DNA from 3 places in the Bacillus sp. WC2507 genome. Region 2 is predicted to be linked to each of the others. Evidence: a T-box and tRNA genes for the amino acid it is inferred to sense, from the RefSeq annotation. Region 2 holds a T-box; the other regions hold tRNA genes.
The links. A T-box is a leader RNA that pairs with one kind of tRNA and senses whether it is charged. The one in region 2 lies ahead of leuS (leucine--tRNA ligase), so its partner is inferred to be a tRNA-Leu.
Positions count from the first base shown of each region.

Region 1: it has a tRNA-Leu gene. The T-box ahead of leuS (leucine--tRNA ligase) is inferred to sense a tRNA for this amino acid. The anticodon was not compared.
Region 3: it has a tRNA-Leu gene. The T-box ahead of leuS (leucine--tRNA ligase) is inferred to sense a tRNA for this amino acid. The anticodon was not compared.

Region 1 is NZ_JBQXPN010000001.1:4,873,455-4,879,244, reverse strand. Features, by position in the region: rRNA gene ACUN28_RS25840 (23S ribosomal RNA) at 1-666, shown strand, start outside; rRNA gene rrf (5S ribosomal RNA) at 769-884, shown strand; tRNA gene ACUN28_RS25830 (tRNA-Val) at 890-965, shown strand; tRNA gene ACUN28_RS25825 (tRNA-Tyr) at 974-1,057, shown strand; tRNA gene ACUN28_RS25820 (tRNA-Gln) at 1,069-1,143, shown strand; tRNA gene ACUN28_RS25815 (tRNA-Lys) at 1,148-1,223, shown strand; tRNA gene ACUN28_RS25810 (tRNA-Leu) at 1,238-1,318, shown strand; tRNA gene ACUN28_RS25805 (tRNA-Gly) at 1,348-1,422, shown strand; tRNA gene ACUN28_RS25800 (tRNA-Leu) at 1,439-1,527, shown strand; tRNA gene ACUN28_RS25795 (tRNA-Arg) at 1,531-1,604, shown strand; tRNA gene ACUN28_RS25790 (tRNA-Pro) at 1,615-1,688, shown strand; tRNA gene ACUN28_RS25785 (tRNA-Ala) at 1,704-1,776, shown strand; tRNA gene ACUN28_RS25780 (tRNA-Ser) at 1,797-1,889, shown strand; tRNA gene ACUN28_RS25775 (tRNA-Ser) at 1,946-2,038, shown strand; tRNA gene ACUN28_RS25770 (tRNA-Met) at 2,062-2,138, shown strand; tRNA gene ACUN28_RS25765 (tRNA-Asp) at 2,142-2,217, shown strand; tRNA gene ACUN28_RS25760 (tRNA-Phe) at 2,226-2,301, shown strand; tRNA gene ACUN28_RS25755 (tRNA-Thr) at 2,312-2,384, shown strand; tRNA gene ACUN28_RS25750 (tRNA-Trp) at 2,391-2,461, shown strand; tRNA gene ACUN28_RS25745 (tRNA-Ile) at 2,472-2,548, shown strand; tRNA gene ACUN28_RS25740 (tRNA-Asn) at 2,559-2,633, shown strand; tRNA gene ACUN28_RS25735 (tRNA-Glu) at 2,635-2,706, shown strand; gene ACUN28_RS25730 (CBS domain-containing protein) at 2,837-3,256, shown strand; gene ACUN28_RS25725 (DUF3965 domain-containing protein) at 3,551-4,702, shown strand; gene ACUN28_RS25720 (hypothetical protein) at 4,933-5,271, opposite strand; gene ACUN28_RS25715 (SH3 domain-containing protein) at 5,277-5,790, opposite strand, start outside.
Region 2 is NZ_JBQXPN010000001.1:984,009-989,798, reverse strand. Features, by position in the region: gene ACUN28_RS05325 (GNAT family N-acetyltransferase) at 1-150, shown strand, start outside; gene leuS (leucine--tRNA ligase) at 176-2,584, opposite strand; T-box leader at 2,650-2,872, opposite strand; gene ACUN28_RS05315 (MDR family MFS transporter) at 3,063-4,256, opposite strand; gene ACUN28_RS05310 (cation:proton antiporter) at 4,513-5,736, opposite strand; gene ACUN28_RS05305 (cation:proton antiporter regulatory subunit) at 5,740-5,790, opposite strand, start outside.
Region 3 is NZ_JBQXPN010000001.1:847,528-853,317, reverse strand. Features, by position in the region: gene ACUN28_RS04620 (L-lactate dehydrogenase) at 1-774, opposite strand, end outside; partial or broken gene ACUN28_RS04615 (RNA polymerase sigma factor) at 1,064-1,414, opposite strand; gene ACUN28_RS04610 (nucleoside 2-deoxyribosyltransferase) at 1,688-2,098, shown strand; tRNA gene ACUN28_RS04605 (tRNA-Glu) at 2,446-2,517, opposite strand; tRNA gene ACUN28_RS04600 (tRNA-Ser) at 2,523-2,613, opposite strand; tRNA gene ACUN28_RS04595 (tRNA-Asn) at 2,621-2,695, opposite strand; tRNA gene ACUN28_RS04590 (tRNA-Ile) at 2,703-2,779, opposite strand; tRNA gene ACUN28_RS04585 (tRNA-Gly) at 2,790-2,860, opposite strand; tRNA gene ACUN28_RS04580 (tRNA-Lys) at 2,874-2,949, opposite strand; tRNA gene ACUN28_RS04575 (tRNA-Thr) at 2,960-3,035, opposite strand; tRNA gene ACUN28_RS04570 (tRNA-Phe) at 3,050-3,125, opposite strand; tRNA gene ACUN28_RS04565 (tRNA-Asp) at 3,139-3,214, opposite strand; tRNA gene ACUN28_RS04560 (tRNA-Met) at 3,218-3,294, opposite strand; tRNA gene ACUN28_RS04555 (tRNA-Ser) at 3,322-3,414, opposite strand; tRNA gene ACUN28_RS04550 (tRNA-Ile) at 3,432-3,508, opposite strand; tRNA gene ACUN28_RS04545 (tRNA-Met) at 3,513-3,589, opposite strand; tRNA gene ACUN28_RS04540 (tRNA-Ala) at 3,610-3,682, opposite strand; tRNA gene ACUN28_RS04535 (tRNA-Pro) at 3,698-3,771, opposite strand; tRNA gene ACUN28_RS04530 (tRNA-Arg) at 3,782-3,855, opposite strand; tRNA gene ACUN28_RS04525 (tRNA-Leu) at 3,859-3,947, opposite strand; tRNA gene ACUN28_RS04520 (tRNA-Gly) at 3,964-4,038, opposite strand; tRNA gene ACUN28_RS04515 (tRNA-Leu) at 4,068-4,148, opposite strand; tRNA gene ACUN28_RS04510 (tRNA-His) at 4,172-4,247, opposite strand; tRNA gene ACUN28_RS04505 (tRNA-Thr) at 4,258-4,333, opposite strand; tRNA gene ACUN28_RS04500 (tRNA-Val) at 4,338-4,413, opposite strand; rRNA gene rrf (5S ribosomal RNA) at 4,418-4,533, opposite strand; rRNA gene ACUN28_RS04490 (23S ribosomal RNA) at 4,635-5,790, opposite strand, start outside.

The DNA of each region.
Region 1 (5,790 bases), 3.9 Mb from region 2:
GGTGGGCAGTTTGACTGGGGCGGTCGCCTCCTAAAGTGTAACGGAGGCGCCCAAAGGTTCCCTCAGAATGGTTGGAAATCATTCGTAGAGTGCAAAGGCATAAGGGAGCTTGACTGCGAGACCTACAAGTCGAGCAGGGACGAAAGTCGGGCTTAGTGATCCGGTGGTTCCGCATGGAAGGGCCATCGCTCAACGGATAAAAGCTACCCCGGGGATAACAGGCTTATCTCCCCCAAGAGTCCACATCGACGGGGAGGTTTGGCACCTCGATGTCGGCTCATCGCATCCTGGGGCTGTAGTCGGTCCCAAGGGTTGGGCTGTTCGCCCATTAAAGCGGTACGCGAGCTGGGTTCAGAACGTCGTGAGACAGTTCGGTCCCTATCCGTCGTGGGCGTAGGAAATTTGAGAGGAGCTGTCCTTAGTACGAGAGGACCGGGATGGACGCACCGCTGGTGTACCAGTTGTTCTGCCAAGGGCATAGCTGGGTAGCTATGTGCGGAAGGGATAAGTGCTGAAAGCATCTAAGCATGAAGCCCCCCTCAAGATGAGATTTCCCATAGCGTAAGCTAGTAAGATCCCTGAAAGATGATCAGGTTGATAGGTTCGAGGTGGAAGCATGGTGACATGTGGAGCTGACGAATACTAATAGATCGAGGACTTAACCATATAATATGAAGCAATGTTATCTAGTTTTGAAAGAATATAAAAAAACTTGTTGACTTTAAAAGTAAAATAAGTTAAAATGATTCTTGTCTTAAATGAATACAGTCTGGTAATGATGGCAGAGAGGTCACACCCGTTCCCATACCGAACACGGAAGTTAAGCTCTCTAGCGCCGATGGTAGTTGGGACCTTGTCCCTGTGAGAGTAGGACGTTGCCAGGCAAAATGGAGGATTAGCTCAGCTGGGAGAGCACCTGCCTTACAAGCAGGGGGTCGGCGGTTCGATCCCGTCATCCTCCACCATATATGTCGGAGGGGTAGCGAAGTGGCTAAACGCGGCGGACTGTAAATCCGCTCCTTCGGGTTCGGCAGTTCGAATCTGCCCCCCTCCACCATTCTTAATTAATGGGCTATAGCCAAGCGGTAAGGCAACGGACTTTGACTCCGTCATGCGCTGGTTCGAATCCAGCTAGCCCAGCCATTAAGAGCCATTAGCTCAGTTGGTAGAGCATCTGACTTTTAATCAGAGGGTCGAAGGTTCGAATCCTTCATGGCTCACCATTTTAATCAAATATGCGGGTGTGGCGGAATTGGCAGACGCACTAGACTTAGGATCTAGCGCCTTTGGCGTGGGGGTTCGACTCCCTTCACCCGCACTTTTAATGAAATAACTCAAACATGTCTTGCGGAAGTAGTTCAGTGGTAGAATACAACCTTGCCAAGGTTGGGGTCGCGGGTTCGAATCCCGTCTTCCGCTCCAATTTTCAATATGACATGCCGGGGTGGCGGAACAGGCAGACGCACAGGACTTAAAATCCTGCGGTGGGTGACCACCGTGCGGGTTCGACCCCCGCCCTCGGCACCATATGCGCCCGTAGCTCAATTGGATAGAGCGTTTGACTACGGATCAAGAGGTTAGGGGTTCGACTCCTCTCGGGCGCGCTTTTATTAACGGGAAGTGGCTCAGCTTGGTAGAGCACCTGGTTTGGGACCAGGGGGTCGCAGGTTCAAATCCTGTCTTCCCGATATTCCCAAAAACAGGGGGCCTTAGCTCAGCTGGGAGAGCGCCTGCCTTGCACGCAGGAGGTCAGCGGTTCGATCCCGCTAGGCTCCACTTTATTTATTATATGTCTCGGAGGTATACCCAAGTTCGGCTGAAGGGATCGGTCTTGAAAACCGACAGGCGGTGAGAATCGCGCGGGGGTTCGAATCCCTCTACCTCCTCCATTTTCTTTTTAAATGGTTTAGATACATATAATAATAAAATTTTATTTTTCCTTCATGGAGGTATACCCAAGTTCGGCTGAAGGGATCGGTCTTGAAAACCGACAGGCGGCGAGAGTCGCGCGGGGGTTCGAATCCCTCTACCTCCTCCATTTTTTAAAAAACATTATATTGTCGCGGGGTGGAGCAGCACGGTAGCTCGTCGGGCTCATAACCCGAAGGTCGCAGGTTCAAATCCTGTCCCCGCAACCAAATGGTCCCGTGGTGTAGTGGTTAACATGCCTGCCTGTCACGCAGGAGATCGCCGGTTCGACCCCGGTCGGGACCGCCATTTATGTTGGCTCGGTAGCTCAGTCGGTAGAGCAGAGGACTGAAAATCCTCGTGTCGGCGGTTCGATTCCGTCCCGAGCCACCATTTTTTTTATGCCGGCTTAGCTCAATTGGTAGAGCAACTGACTTGTAATCAGTAGGTTGGGGGTTCAAGTCCTCTAGCCGGCATCCTTTAGGGGCATAGTTTAAAGGTAGAACTGAGGTCTCCAAAACCTCCAGTGTGGGTTCGATTCCTACTGCCCCTGTAAAGTATATGGGCCTATAGCTCAGCTGGTTAGAGCGCACGCCTGATAAGCGTGAGGTCGATGGTTCGAGTCCATTTAGGCCCACCATATATATTATTCCGCAGTAGCTCAGTGGTAGAGCTATCGGCTGTTAACCGATCGGTCGTAGGTTCGAGTCCTACCTGCGGAGCCATGGCCCGTTGGTCAAGTGGTTAAGACACCGCCCTTTCACGGCGGTAACACGGGTTCGAATCCCGTACGGGTCATAAAAAAAGAGTCAGCAATATGCTGACTCTTTTTTATTGTGCGTTAATCTTCCTTTATCAACTGATTTTCCTGAAATAAATAAAGGAATTTAGGAAAAGCTATGGTATGTATAAAAAGGAGGAGACAAAAATGACACGAGTGAGAGACTGTATGAGCACTCATATTGTACATTGTACACCGCTAGACAATGTATATGAGGCTGCTGTAAAGATGAAAGAAGAATCGATTGGATTGATTCCGGTTGTTGAAAATGAGCAAGTTGTTGGGCTTGTTACGGACCGAGATTTAGTTGTTCGAGGGATTGCTGAGAAACATCCTGGATCTAATAAAATTACAAATGTAATGACAACAAACATTGTTTCAGTTTCTCCAGATGATTCTATTGAAAAAGCCACAGAGTTAATGGCACAGTATCAAATTAGACGATTACCAGTAGTTGAGAGTGGTCAACTCGTTGGGATGCTAGCACTAGGTGATTTAGCTATAAGAGAATCGGCAGATGATCAAGCAGGATTTGCTTTAAGTGAAATCTCGGAGCATACGGAATGAAGAAAGATTTTAATTAGTGGGGTAAGTTACGTATAAAAATCAGATGCATTATTCTAGTATATAGAATTAAACTAATATGTTAGCATGATGTATCTGAGACATTATATAATAAGTATACAGTTAGTAATTTCGACAGTTTATTTAAATTTGTCATTCCTAATTTTAAATAAGAGAAAAAATGATATACTGATAGATATAAGTATTATGAAAGATTTTGAATATAACAATATCCATTGTTAGTGATGTAATAATGGATTAATATTTCCTATGTAGACAAAAGGGAAGGGGAATTATATGAGGGCTGTACAGCGCGATCCAAATTGGAATTTGGTTACAGATACATATATAGAACCAAATAATTTCGCTGAATTATTTTCTTTGCTTGTACCTTGTCATCCAAAAGGTGAAGGGAAAGAACGAACTATATTAGTGTGGAAAGAAAAAGAATTTTATAAAGAAGAAAATTTAGCGGCATTTATCGTATATGGAATGAATAAAACAAAGAATTTACCGCAGTTTCATAAAGATGAAATTCCAACTTTAGTACGTATTCTTCGCTTATGCCAAGAGATTGGTTGGTATGAAGAAGCAAATACTTTTATGATAACTCAAGGATTAGCTGAGTTTGTTCACACTTCATTGGAATATGAAACATGGGATCTTTTGACGCAAGCGGTTGCTTTAAACTATTTAATTATTAAATATCGTATTGGTGAATTAACTGATGGGGATGTAGAAATCTGGGATAGAGTTAAATTTAATGAGAAATGTATAACAGACTGTAAACATCTATTATCCCATAAAGAAGTATTAGAATTTGCATTCTTTTATATGTGTAAGAGAGCTAAGTTCCTATCAAAAGAGCAATTAAATAGTGATATGATGAGTCTAGCTATGTATTGTAATACTTTCGTGTATGATTTATATACACACGACTTATTACGAAAATATCGTAAGTGTACAGACTTCTTATCATATTATGGACCTAGTCAAGCGGTGTTAGCTTGTCAAAGAGCTGTACTTTCTCAAATTTCAGATCGATTAGACCCATTGAAAACTACTCATGTAGATGATTATTTATATGTAATGAAAGAAATGATGGAGCATATGACGATAGGAATAATGGATCGATATGATCATTTTATCGGAAAGTTATTATCATATGTGCCATTTTTCGAAATGATTCAAGTTCCACAACATGCATATTATTGTGAAGAATTATTGTATATTTGCAAGGGAATTGAATATAAAGAAGAAATATTACGCAATTATATATTTATACAATTACATGATTGTTTACCATCATTCTTTAAACTATTTCTTAAAAATAAGCGTTATGCAACAATTCATGATATTCTGTTCTATTGGTGCGATGATGAACAAAGAATGAGCTTAGAGAAAAAATATAATCTTAGTTTTATTTATGAAAAATATGCTTGCGGATAAAAGAGCATTTTCTATATAAATTAAAAAGGATCTCAAGTTTATGTGAGATCCTTTTTTTTGTTAGTAAAGTAAGGAGAACGCAATTAAGACGAGAAATAACATTCCATAAAGGAGAAATTGTGCCGTATAGCTTCCTTGTATACCAAAAAAAGTATTTGTTTTTTTATATAAATTCAATATATATTTTAGCGGATTATCTTTGAAAGATTGGTACACAGTGTCTCCTCTTTCTAAGCTTCTTGTTCGTGTTTTTTGTTATTAGGGACATGAATGTACCTAGCTATGAATAATAAAACAGCCATAAAGCATACGGGAAATACGGTAGTTAAATAAAAACCATTACTAATAATATTTGTTATTAGGGCACTTAATAGAAAGATGGCATTATAAATATGGGCAATTTTTTGTTTTAGTTGTACTTGAAAGGCTTCCATCATAATTTCTAAAGTAACAAAAGCAATGATAATAGATAAAAATACAGTATTTGTATTGTAAATGATTAAACAAAAGATTAAACCTAAAAAGGCTAAGTATTCAATTAAGAGAGATATATTGATATTGCGTGGCATACAATTTACCTAACTAAATATGGCAGTGGGTTTACTGCATTTGTTTTTTCAAAATTCCACTCTCCATTGTGTAATTCAAAATGAAGATGTTGCCCGTATGAATGACCTGTGTTGCCCATATGACCTACTAATTGTCCAGCTTGTACTTGATCACCAGCTTGTACAGTGCGATCTTTCATGTGAGCATAGACTGTTGTATATAATTTCCCGTTTATTTGATGGGCGATGAACACAACATTGCCATAGCTAGCTGAATAATATGATTTCACAACTTTACCTGCAGCCGCCGCCTGGATAGAGACATTACCCTGAGCTGCAATATCTATACCATAATGCATTTGTTCCCAGCGCATATCAAAGGTTGAGCTAACTCTTCCTTGAGTAGGGAATTTAAAAACTGCTGGAATTGAAGTAGGTTGAGCTGTTTGAGCTTGTGATTGCGTTTGATTTTGCACCACATAATGTTTTGCCACATATCCGTATCCTGTGCCAAAACGAATTTTATACCAAGTTCCTACA
Region 2 (5,790 bases):
ACTCAAAAAATCTTTTCTTCAACGAACGAATCGAATGAAAGTATGCAGAAAGTATTTAACGCAAATGGTTTTATACGCAGTGGAATGATCGAAAACTTAGATGAAGGTGATCCTGAGATTATTTTCTACATAAAAAAGCTCAGAGCATAAATGCTCTGAGCTTTTCTTTCATTCATTAGTTTGCAACAACGTTAACAAGTTTTCCAGGAACAACAATTACTTTACGAACTGTTTTCCCTTCGATTTGGTCTTGAATTGCTTCAAGTGCAAGTTTTTCCATTTCATCTTTAGATGCGTCTTTACTCATTGTTAGTTTTGCGCGAACTTTACCCATAACTTGAACAACGATTTCAACTTCATCTTCTACAAGTTTAGACTCATCAAATGTTGGCCAGCTTGCATATGTGATTGTTTCATTGTAACCAAGTTTGCTCCATAGTTCTTCCCCGATGTGAGGTGCAACTGGTGCAATCATTTTTACGAAACCTTCTACATATTCTTTCGGAAGTGTTTCAGCTTTGTATGCATCGTTGATGAATACCATCATTTGAGAAATCGCTGTGTTGAAGCGAAGCTCTGCATAGTCTTCTGTTACTTTCTTCACTGTTTGGTGGTAAGCTTTTTCAAGCTCTTTATTTGGTGCATCAGTAATTTTCTCACTTAATTCACCGTTCTCTTGAACGAATAGGCGCCATACGCGGTCTAGGAAACGACGAGCTCCGTCAAGACCATTTTCAGACCAAGCGATTGAAGCATCTAATGGTCCCATGAACATTTCGTATAGACGAAGTGTATCTGCACCATGGCTTGCTACGATATCATCAGGGTTTACAACGTTACCTTTTGATTTACTCATTTTCTCGTTGTTTTCACCTAGAATCATACCTTGGTTGAATAATTGTTGGAACGGCTCTTTCGTTGGAACTACACCGATATCGTATAATACTTTATGCCAGAAACGAGCATATAGTAAGTGAAGTACAGCGTGCTCCGCTCCGCCAATATAAATATCAACTGGAAGCCATTGTTTTACTTTTTCAGGGTCTACAAGTGCTTCGCTATTGTTTGGATCGATGTAACGTAGGTAATACCAGCAGCTACCAGCCCATTGTGGCATCGTGTTCGTTTCACGACGACCTTTTTTACCAGTTTCAGGATCAACAACATTTACCCACTCGTCAATGTTAGCAAGTGGTGATTCACCTGTACCTGAAGGACGAATATTTTCTGTTTTCGGAAGAACTAATGGTAATTCTTCTTCTTTCACAGCTGTCATTGTGCCATCTTCCCAGTGAATTACTGGAATTGGCTCACCCCAGTAACGTTGACGGCTGAATAACCAGTCACGTAGACGGTATGTTACTTTTTGATTTCCTGCGCTCGTTACTTCAAGCCATTCAATCATTTTTGCGATTGCTTCTTCTTTATTTAAGCCATCAAGGAATGCTGAGTTTACGTGTGCACCATCACCTGTGTATGCTTCTTTCGTAATGTCTCCGCCTTTTACAACTTCCTTCATTGGAAGATTGAATGTTGATGCGAATTCATAGTCACGCTCATCATGCGCTGGAACTGCCATTACAGCACCTGTTCCGTAAGTTGCAAGAACGTAATCAGCGATCCAGATTGGCAATTTCTCACCATTTACTGGGTTAACTGCGTAAGCACCAGTGAATACGCCAGTTTTTTCTTTCGCAAGTTCTGTACGTTCTAAATCACTCTTCATTTTTACAGAATTAATGTAAGCTTCTACCGCTTCTTTTTGCTCAGCTGTTGTAATGTCTGCAACAAGCGCATGCTCTGGAGCAAGTACACAGTAGCTTGCACCAAATAGTGTATCAGGGCGCGTTGTGAAAACTGTGAATTTCTCGTCTGTACCATCGATGTTGAAGTGTACTTCTGCACCTTCAGAACGACCGATCCAGTTACGTTGCATATCTTTTAAGCTTTCTGGCCAATCAAGCTCATCTAGATCTTCTAATAGACGATCTCCATAAGCTGTAATTTTTAACATCCACTGTCTCATCGGACGACGCTCAACTGGATGTCCACCGCGCTCACTCTTACCATCAATGATTTCTTCGTTTGCAAGTACTGTACCAAGTGCTGGGCACCAGTTTACAGGTACTTCATCAACGTAAGCTAAGCCTTTTTCAAATAGTTGTAGGAAGATCCATTGTGTCCACTTGTAGTAGTTTGGATCTGTTGTATTTACTTCACGGTCCCAATCATAAGAGAAACCTAATGCTTTAATTTGGTTACGGAACGTATTAATATTATGCTCTGTAAATTCTGCTGGGCTGTTTCCAGTATCAAGTGCATATTGCTCTGCTGGAAGACCGAATGCATCCCATCCCATTGGATGAAGAACGTTATATCCTTGCATACGCTTCATACGAGATAAAATATCTGTCGCTGTATAACCTTCTGGATGTCCTACGTGTAGGCCTGCACCTGATGGATATGGGAACATATCTAGTGCATAAAATTTTGGTTTTTCTGTCTCATCTGGCGTACGGAATGTTTTATTCTCTTCCCAGTACCCTTGCCACTTCTTCTCAACTTCTTGATGATTAAAGCTCATGAGATACCCTCCTTGAAATTCTATTTATTTTCACCGCCCAAAATACAAAAAACCTCTCATCCCTAGAAAGGGACGAGAGGTTATAGATTCCCGCGGTACCACCCTAAATTAATGTACAAAAAATATACATTCGCTTAGATCCGTAACGTGGATTAACGGCAATTGCTACTATTAGTTTCACAACTGCAACTCAAAGGCGAGTTCATAACGAAACGTGGATTGACTTGCACCGACCGTCAACTCTCTAAACCAGCTTCTATTACTACTACTCCTTCTCACTGTTATTACAAATATGAGTGAAAATATGAACTACCATCCGCCTAGTCTCTCTAAAGAGCTTACTTAAAGCGGGGCTTCTCGGTTAATCGTTACTTTTAATAACTAACGAATTCGTCTTAGGACAGCCGAGCTATCTCCCTTGTTCCAAAGGTTATTTTATTTAAATATATTCTAAAACATGTGAACATGTTCCGTCAAACTAAACTGCAATTTTTTCTTCAACTGTTTCTTCTACTTTTACTCGTTTATCATACATGCTCGTTGCAATAAGCGCTACTACAAGCATTACCATGATTGCTATAAACAATACTTCCATATTGTATAAATCAACAATCGCTCCGCCAACGACTGGCCCGAACATTTTCCCTACAGTCGCCGCACTATTTACAACGCCTTGATAAAACCCTAACTTATCTTTTGGCGCAAGTATATTTGCAATCGTCGGAACCGCCGGCCAAACAAATAACTCACCAATTGTTAAAGTTACCATCGCAACGAGGAACATCGTAAATTGCTGCGCTTGACTTAACACAACGAATGACGCCGCAAAAATGAAGATCCCAATCATAATTTGTTGTTTTAACGAACGCTTCATCCAGCGAATTAACATACTAACTAGCGGCTGCGCACAAACAATCATCGCTCCGTTTATCGTCCATAATAAACTATAGTGACGAAGACTAATATTTAATTCTTGCATATGTGTTGCAATCGCTCCTTGCCACTGTACGTATGTAACCCAGCATAAAGCATATGCTACACATACGATAAGAAGTGCTTTGAATCCAGGTGTAAGCGACCAACCTTTTTTCGTTTCGACTTCTTTTTGCACTCCTGGCTCTTTCTTGTCTTCCATACCACGGAATCCAATAAAAGCAATTAAGAAGAAAACAAAATATAAAATAAAGTTTGCTAAGAAAATATAATCAAAACGATACGATGCAACTAATCCACCACATGCTGTTCCGATCGCAATACCAACGTTTTGTCCAACATACATCGCATTAAATGCTCGTCTTCCGCCCTCTGGCCAAACCGTACCAACCATCGCATACATCGATGGGAAGACCATTCCAGAACCAAAACCGATTAATGCTAGCCACACAACATATAACGGCCAGCCGTGGAAGAACACAAGGCCTAAAATCGATACAAGTGTAATCACAATTCCTACTAAAATTGATTTATATCCGCCCCATTTATCAAATAAAACACCGCCGAGCAAGTTTCCGATTACACCAGTAAGCGAGTTGATCATTAATACCATTCCGGCCACAGATAAAGATTTCCCTAGGTGATCATGCAAATAAATTGTATTAAAAGGCCATAAAAAAGAAGCACCCGTGACATTAATAATCATCCCAGCTACTAATAGCCATACTTTCCTTGGCATAGTCTCCCCTCCTATTCTATTTTTTTCGTTCATCTATAACAGTAAAATTGTAGTCGTTTTTAAATAGGAAGGCAACTGATTAATAGTTGATGAAATTCAGATAATGAGATGTCGATAAGTGAAATTATACTGATCGCTTCTTGGATTTTATCAGCGATTTTCTAATTATATCGACTTACCAACAAAAAGCGACAACAGAAACAATATAAAAAAAGAAGCGGCTGCATGAAGTTCATGCAGCCGCTTCTTTTTTTTATTATCCAACTTCTTTTTCTCGCTTTGCACGTTCTTTAGCGTTCCATTTAAATATTTTATCTAGTAGAGAGTATATTCTCCCAGATTCCTTCGTTAATAACGGACCTAACGATGCTAATATTAAAACGTATAGTGCAGAGAACGGTTTAATCGCTGCCAGTAAGCCACCCGCAATGCCGATATTCGCTACAATAATGGAGAACTCTCCGCGTGATACAAGTGTTAAACCTATATTCGTAGAAGCCTTATGGGATAACCCGGCTTTACGTCCCGCAATCATTCCAGCAGTAAAATTACCGATTAGAGTAATGAAAACTGCTCCTAATGCCAACCACACTGCTCCTCCAAGCGAAAACGGATCTATGCTTAAACCGAAGCTGAAAAAAAATATAGCTCCAAAGAAATCACGGAATGGGACGACTAGCTTCTCAATCCGATCACTATGCTCTGTTTCAGAAAAGACGAGTCCCAACAATAACGCTCCAATCGCCTCTGCGACATGAATTGTTTCTGAGAATCCTGCTACAAAGAATAAAATAGCGAATATTACGATAATGAAAATTTCGTTAGACGAAATATCTAATACTTTATTTAAAAACGGCGTAGCTTTTCTAGCGATTACAAAGAATAGGAGCATATACCCTACTGCGATGAGCACCGATGTAAGAGCACCTAAAAATGATGTTGCACCACCGAGCACTAACCCTGAAACGACTGATAAATATACAGCTAAAAAAATATCATCAAACATAATGATTCCTAATATTAATTCAGTCTCTTTATTACCAGATCTTCTTAAATCAACAATTACTTTCGCAACAATTGCACTTGATGAAATTGTAATGATTCCAGCAATAATTAATGTTTCTAATAAGGGGAAGCCCATAACATATCCATAAAGCAAACCTAATATGAAATTAAGTGATATGTGGACAGTCCCCCCGAAAGCAATTGATTTTCCTGATTTAATTAATTTTTTTATTGAGAATTCTAAGCCTAAATAGAATAGGAGGAATATGACGCCAACACGACCGAGGAAGGAAATAACTTCTCCGCTTTCAATAAACCTTAAATCGATAAGTCCTAAATCTGGGGCATGAGGCCCCACCAACATACCGAGTATAATGAGAAACGGAATAATCGAGAACTTTAACTTTGCAGCGAGGATAGCTGCAAAAGCTACTAATACTAACGCAGTTCCAACTTCAAAGATTAAAGTATCCATCGATTATGAATCACCTCCTGCTGAAAGCAATTCATTAATAATTCTTTTCACTTC
Region 3 (5,790 bases), 140 kb from region 2:
AGATACAGTTAATACGCTGTTCTCGTTGCTTAAGATTGCTTTAGTTACACGAAGTAGTGACATACCGATTCCGTAGTAAGTTGCACCTTTACGCTCGATGATATGGTAAGCTGCATCACGTACGTTTTCGAAGATTTTGTCTAAGTCTTCTTGTTTGTACTGTTCGTTGTTAGCTAAGATTGTTTCTAGTTTTTGTACACCGATAGTAGCGTGGCTCCATACTGGAAGTTCAGTGTCACCGTGTTCACCAACGATGTAAGCATGTACGTTACGTGGATCTACATCTAAGTAGTCACCTAACATGTAACGGAAACGAGCAGAGTCTAAAGTTGTACCAGAACCGATTACACGCTCTTTTGGTAGACCAGATTCTTTCCAAGTTACGTAAGTTAAAATGTCAACTGGGTTAGTTGCAATTAAGAAGATTCCATCGAATCCGCTATCCATAATACCGCGAACGATTTGTTTAAAGATTTTTGTGTTCTTCTCAACTAAGTCTAAACGAGTTTCACCTGGCTTTTGTGGTAATCCAGCAGTGATAACTACTAAATCTGCATCTTTACAATCTGCATAGCTACCGCTCCAAACTTTTGTTGGTGATGGAGAGAATGGTACTGCATGGCTTAAGTCCATCGCTTCCCCTTCTGCTTTTGCTTCATTAACATCTACTAATACGAATTCTTCAGCTACACCTTGGTTGATCATTGAGTAAGCGTAACTACAACCTACAGCTCCTGTTCCTACTAATACTACACGATTGATACCTTTTTTCATGTTAATTTCCCCTCTCTATTGTTCACATCTATTTTTTATGATTGTTTAAGTAATTAATTAAAATACTAATTTAATGTTGTTTAACTTCTTTACACTCATATTGTAGCACGTATTATTGTGAATTACTTCACAAATTATGACCTATTTGTGAACTTTTTCACATAGAGTGTAAAGTTGATGGAATAGGTGTGGAATCCATTTTAATGGAGGCGTTTTCTTTAGATTGTGAAAGGATTTTTCTTATGTTTTCTTTGGTGATTGAAATTATATCAGCGATTTTCTGAATATATCAAGCGCAACTCACATTTTCTTCTTTCATCTCTAATATGGTTGCTATTTCCTTATATAAAAGTTCATAATTATACTTTAATAAAAGGATATATTTATATATTGGATTCATCTTTCCAAGCATGCTTTGTATTTCTACTTGAAGCTCTTTTCTCAAAAGTGGTTCATCTAATCCTTTTGATCCAATTAATTGAACAGATTCAATCGGGATTTCTTCACTACGCTTTTGCCTTCTTGCTAAATCACGGTGTCTATTAATCGCAACTTGAAATAACCATGTTTTTATATAAGTAATTTTCATATTTGGTACAGACAATAATGCTTTATGTATCGTGTCTTGAACAATGTCTTCTACATCTGCTGGTGTTAGCCCCTCGCCATCAAGTTAAAATTTAATACGATCCCCAGAACCATAAAAATGGACCTCGTTGTTATAAAAGACACAATATTTTTGTTTTGGAAGCATTATAAAATTTTTAACTTTCACAGCATAATTACTTTGTAATTATACCTTTTATTATCTCAAAACCAAAAACTCTTATTAAAACTTGTTTACATACATACAAATCATATAAGTGAATAAAAAATAATTATTTTTATAACCATTAGGGGGGCAAATAAATGAATATATTTAGCCGGGCCATTTTTCAACCCTGAACAAATTGCACTATTAGAAAAATTAGAGATAATTTTATCTAAGAAAGGATTAAATGTATTTTCTCCACGAAAATATATGAGTAAATTTCCCTTTGGATCTTATGAATGGCAATTTCAAAACTTTGTTACTGATGTAAATGCAATTCAACATAGTGATATTACCTTTGCAATATATAATGATCAAGATTCCGGAACAATGTGGGAAGTTGGGTATACTTGGTCACTTAAAAAACCTATTATTATTTTTAATACTAAAGAAAAAGTTGTTAATCTTATGATTACACAATCTTTACATGCATATTTGGATAGCTTTGATAAAGTAATTCAGTATGATTTTAATAAATTACCTCGTATATTTTATGATGGAGCTGTAACGTAATCAAAAAAAGAAAAAAGCTCATGTGAAATTAAACTTATATAATCTTAACGTGGTTTATTTCCAAAATGATGGCGATACCCCATCACCATCAAGCTAATTTTGAGGGCATTATAAAATTCTTAGGTTAATGGGCATATGGTGTTAGCCCTATTTTAAGAAAATACCTATAAATGCTTTTAGAGGTTTTTATAATAATCTTTTCATACTCCATCGCTCTCTCCTTTCTATTAGTTAGACGATTAGAATAGAAAAAAGTATACAAGAAATCTATAAAAAAAAGCAGACGATTCAAAGTCCGCTTTTACACAACAAAAAAGAGATAGCAGATTATGCTATCTCTTTTAGTATGACCCGTACGGGATTCGAACCCGTGTTACCGCCGTGAAAGGGCGGTGTCTTAACCACTTGACCAACGGGCCAGTTCTGGCAGAGAAGAAGGGATTCGAACCCTCGCACCGCGTTCGCGATCTACTCCCTTAGCAGGGGAGCCCCTTGAGCCACTTGGGTACTTCTCTATAAATATGGCTCCGCAGGTAGGACTCGAACCTACGACCGATCGGTTAACAGCCGATAGCTCTACCACTGAGCTACTGCGGAACAATTATGGTGGGCCTAAATGGACTCGAACCATCGACCTCACGCTTATCAGGCGTGCGCTCTAACCAGCTGAGCTATAGGCCCATAATTGAAAAGCGGGTGAAGAGAATCGAACTCTCGACCAGAGCTTGGAAGGCTCTTGTTTTACCACTAAACTACACCCGCATTAAATTATAAATGGTGAGCCATGAAGGATTCGAACCTTCGACCCTCTGATTAAAAGTCAGATGCTCTACCAACTGAGCTAATGGCTCATTTTGAAAGTGGTGCCGACTAGAGGACTTGAACCCCCAACCTACTGATTACAAGTCAGTTGCTCTACCAATTGAGCTAAGTCGGCTTGCGACTTCAAAATGGTGGCTCGGGACGGAATCGAACCGCCGACACGAGGATTTTCAGTCCTCTGCTCTACCGACTGAGCTACCGAGCCTTTATGTAAAAAATGGCGGTCCCGACCGGGGTCGAACCGGCGATCTCCTGCGTGACAGGCAGGCATGTTAACCACTACACCACGGGACCATTTGGTTGCGGGGACAGGATTTGAACCTGCGACCTTCGGGTTATGAGCCCGACGAGCTACCGTGCTGCTCCACCCCGCGATGATAAAATATTTAATTTAGAAAAAATGGAGGAGGTAGAGGGATTCGAACCCCCGCGCGACTCTCGCCGCCTGTCGGTTTTCAAGACCGATCCCTTCAGCCGAACTTGGGTATACCTCCGAGATATAAACCTTTAGTGGTGGACCTTGTAGGACTCGAACCTACGACCGGACGGTTATGAGCCGTCTGCTCTAACCAGCTGAGCTAAAGGTCCTTTATGGTAGCGGCGGAGGGGATCGAACCCCCGACCTCACGGGTATGAACCGTACGCTCTAGCCAGCTGAGCTACACCGCCATAAATGATATTAAAAAAAGTGGAGCCTAGCGGGATCGAACCGCTGACCTCCTGCGTGCAAGGCAGGCGCTCTCCCAGCTGAGCTAAGGCCCCGTGTTTTTTGGAAAATCGGGAAGACAGGATTTGAACCTGCGACCCCCTGGTCCCAAACCAGGTGCTCTACCAAGCTGAGCCACTTCCCGTTAATAAAAGCGCGCCCGAGAGGAGTCGAACCCCTAACCTCTTGATCCGTAGTCAAACGCTCTATCCAATTGAGCTACGGGCGCATATGGTGCCGAGGGCGGGGGTCGAACCCGCACGGTGGTCACCCACCGCAGGATTTTAAGTCCTGTGCGTCTGCCTGTTCCGCCACCCCGGCATGTCATATTGAAAATTGGAGCGGAAGACGGGATTCGAACCCGCGACCCCAACCTTGGCAAGGTTGTATTCTACCACTGAACTACTTCCGCAAGACATGTTTGAGTTATTTTATTAAAAGTGCGGGTGAAGGGAGTCGAACCCCCACGCCAAAGGCGCTAGATCCTAAGTCTAGTGCGTCTGCCAATTCCGCCACACCCGCATATTAATTATTTCAAGAAAAAATGGGGCGACTGATGGGAATCGAACCCACGAATGCCGGAGCCACAATCCGGTGCGTTAACCACTTCGCCACAACCGCCATGATTTTCTGGTGCCGACTAGAGGACTTGAACCCCCAACCTACTGATTACAAGTCAGTTGCTCTACCAATTGAGCTAAGTCGGCTAAATGGTGGAGGATGACGGGATCGAACCGCCGACCCCCTGCTTGTAAGGCAGGTGCTCTCCCAGCTGAGCTAATCCTCCATTTGCCTGGCAACGTCCTACTCTCACAGGGACAAGGTCCCAACTACCATCGGCGCTAGAGAGCTTAACTTCCGTGTTCGGTATGGGAACGGGTGTGACCTCTCTGCCATCATTACCAGACTTTATTCATTTAAGACAAGAATTATTGTAACTTATTTAACCTTTAAAGTCAACAAGTTTTTTATATTCTTTCAAAACTAGATAACATTGCTTCATATTATATGGTTAAGTCCTCGATCTATTAGTATTCGTCAGCTCCACATGTCACCATGCTTCCACCTCGAACCTATCAACCTGATCATCTTTCAGGGATCTTACTAGCTTACGCTATGGGAAATCTCATCTTGAGGGGGGCTTCATGCTTAGATGCTTTCAGCACTTATCCCTTCCGCACATAGCTACCCAGCTATGCCCTTGGCAGAACAACTGGTACACCAGCGGTGCGTCCATCCCGGTCCTCTCGTACTAAGGACAGCTCCTCTCAAATTTCCTACGCCCACGACGGATAGGGACCGAACTGTCTCACGACGTTCTGAACCCAGCTCGCGTACCGCTTTAATGGGCGAACAGCCCAACCCTTGGGACCGACTACAGCCCCAGGATGCGATGAGCCGACATCGAGGTGCCAAACCTCCCCGTCGATGTGGACTCTTGGGGGAGATAAGCCTGTTATCCCCGGGGTAGCTTTTATCCGTTGAGCGATGGCCCTTCCATGCGGAACCACCGGATCACTAAGCCCGACTTTCGTCCCTGCTCGACTTGTAGGTCTCGCAGTCAAGCTCCCTTATGCCTTTGCACTCTACGAATGATTTCCAACCATTCTGAGGGAACCTTTGGGCGCCTCCGTTACACTTTAGGAGGCGACCGCCCCAGTCAAACTGCCCACCTGACACTGTCTCCCGGGTCGATAAGACCCGTAGGTTAGAATTTCAATACAGTCAGGGCGGTATCCCACCAGCGCCTCCACCGAAGCTAGCGCTCCGGTTTCAATGGCTCCCGCCTATCCTGTACAAACTGTACCAAAATTCAATATCAGGCTACAGTAAAGCTCCACGGGGTCTTTCCGTCCTGTCGCGGGTAACCTGCATCTTCACAGGTACTATAATTTCACCGAGTCTCTGGTTGAGACAGTGCCCAAATCGTTACACCTTTCGTGCGGGTCGGAACTTACCCGACAAGGAATTTCGCTACCTTAGGACCGTTATAGTTACGGCCGCCGTTTACTGGGGCTTCAGTTCAGAGCTTCGCTTACGCTAACCCCTCTCCTTAACCTTCCAGCACCGGGCAGGTGTCAGCCCCTATACTTCGCCTTACGGCTTCGCAGAGACCTGTGTTTTTGCTAAACAGTCGCTTGGGCCTATTCACTGCGGCTTTCCG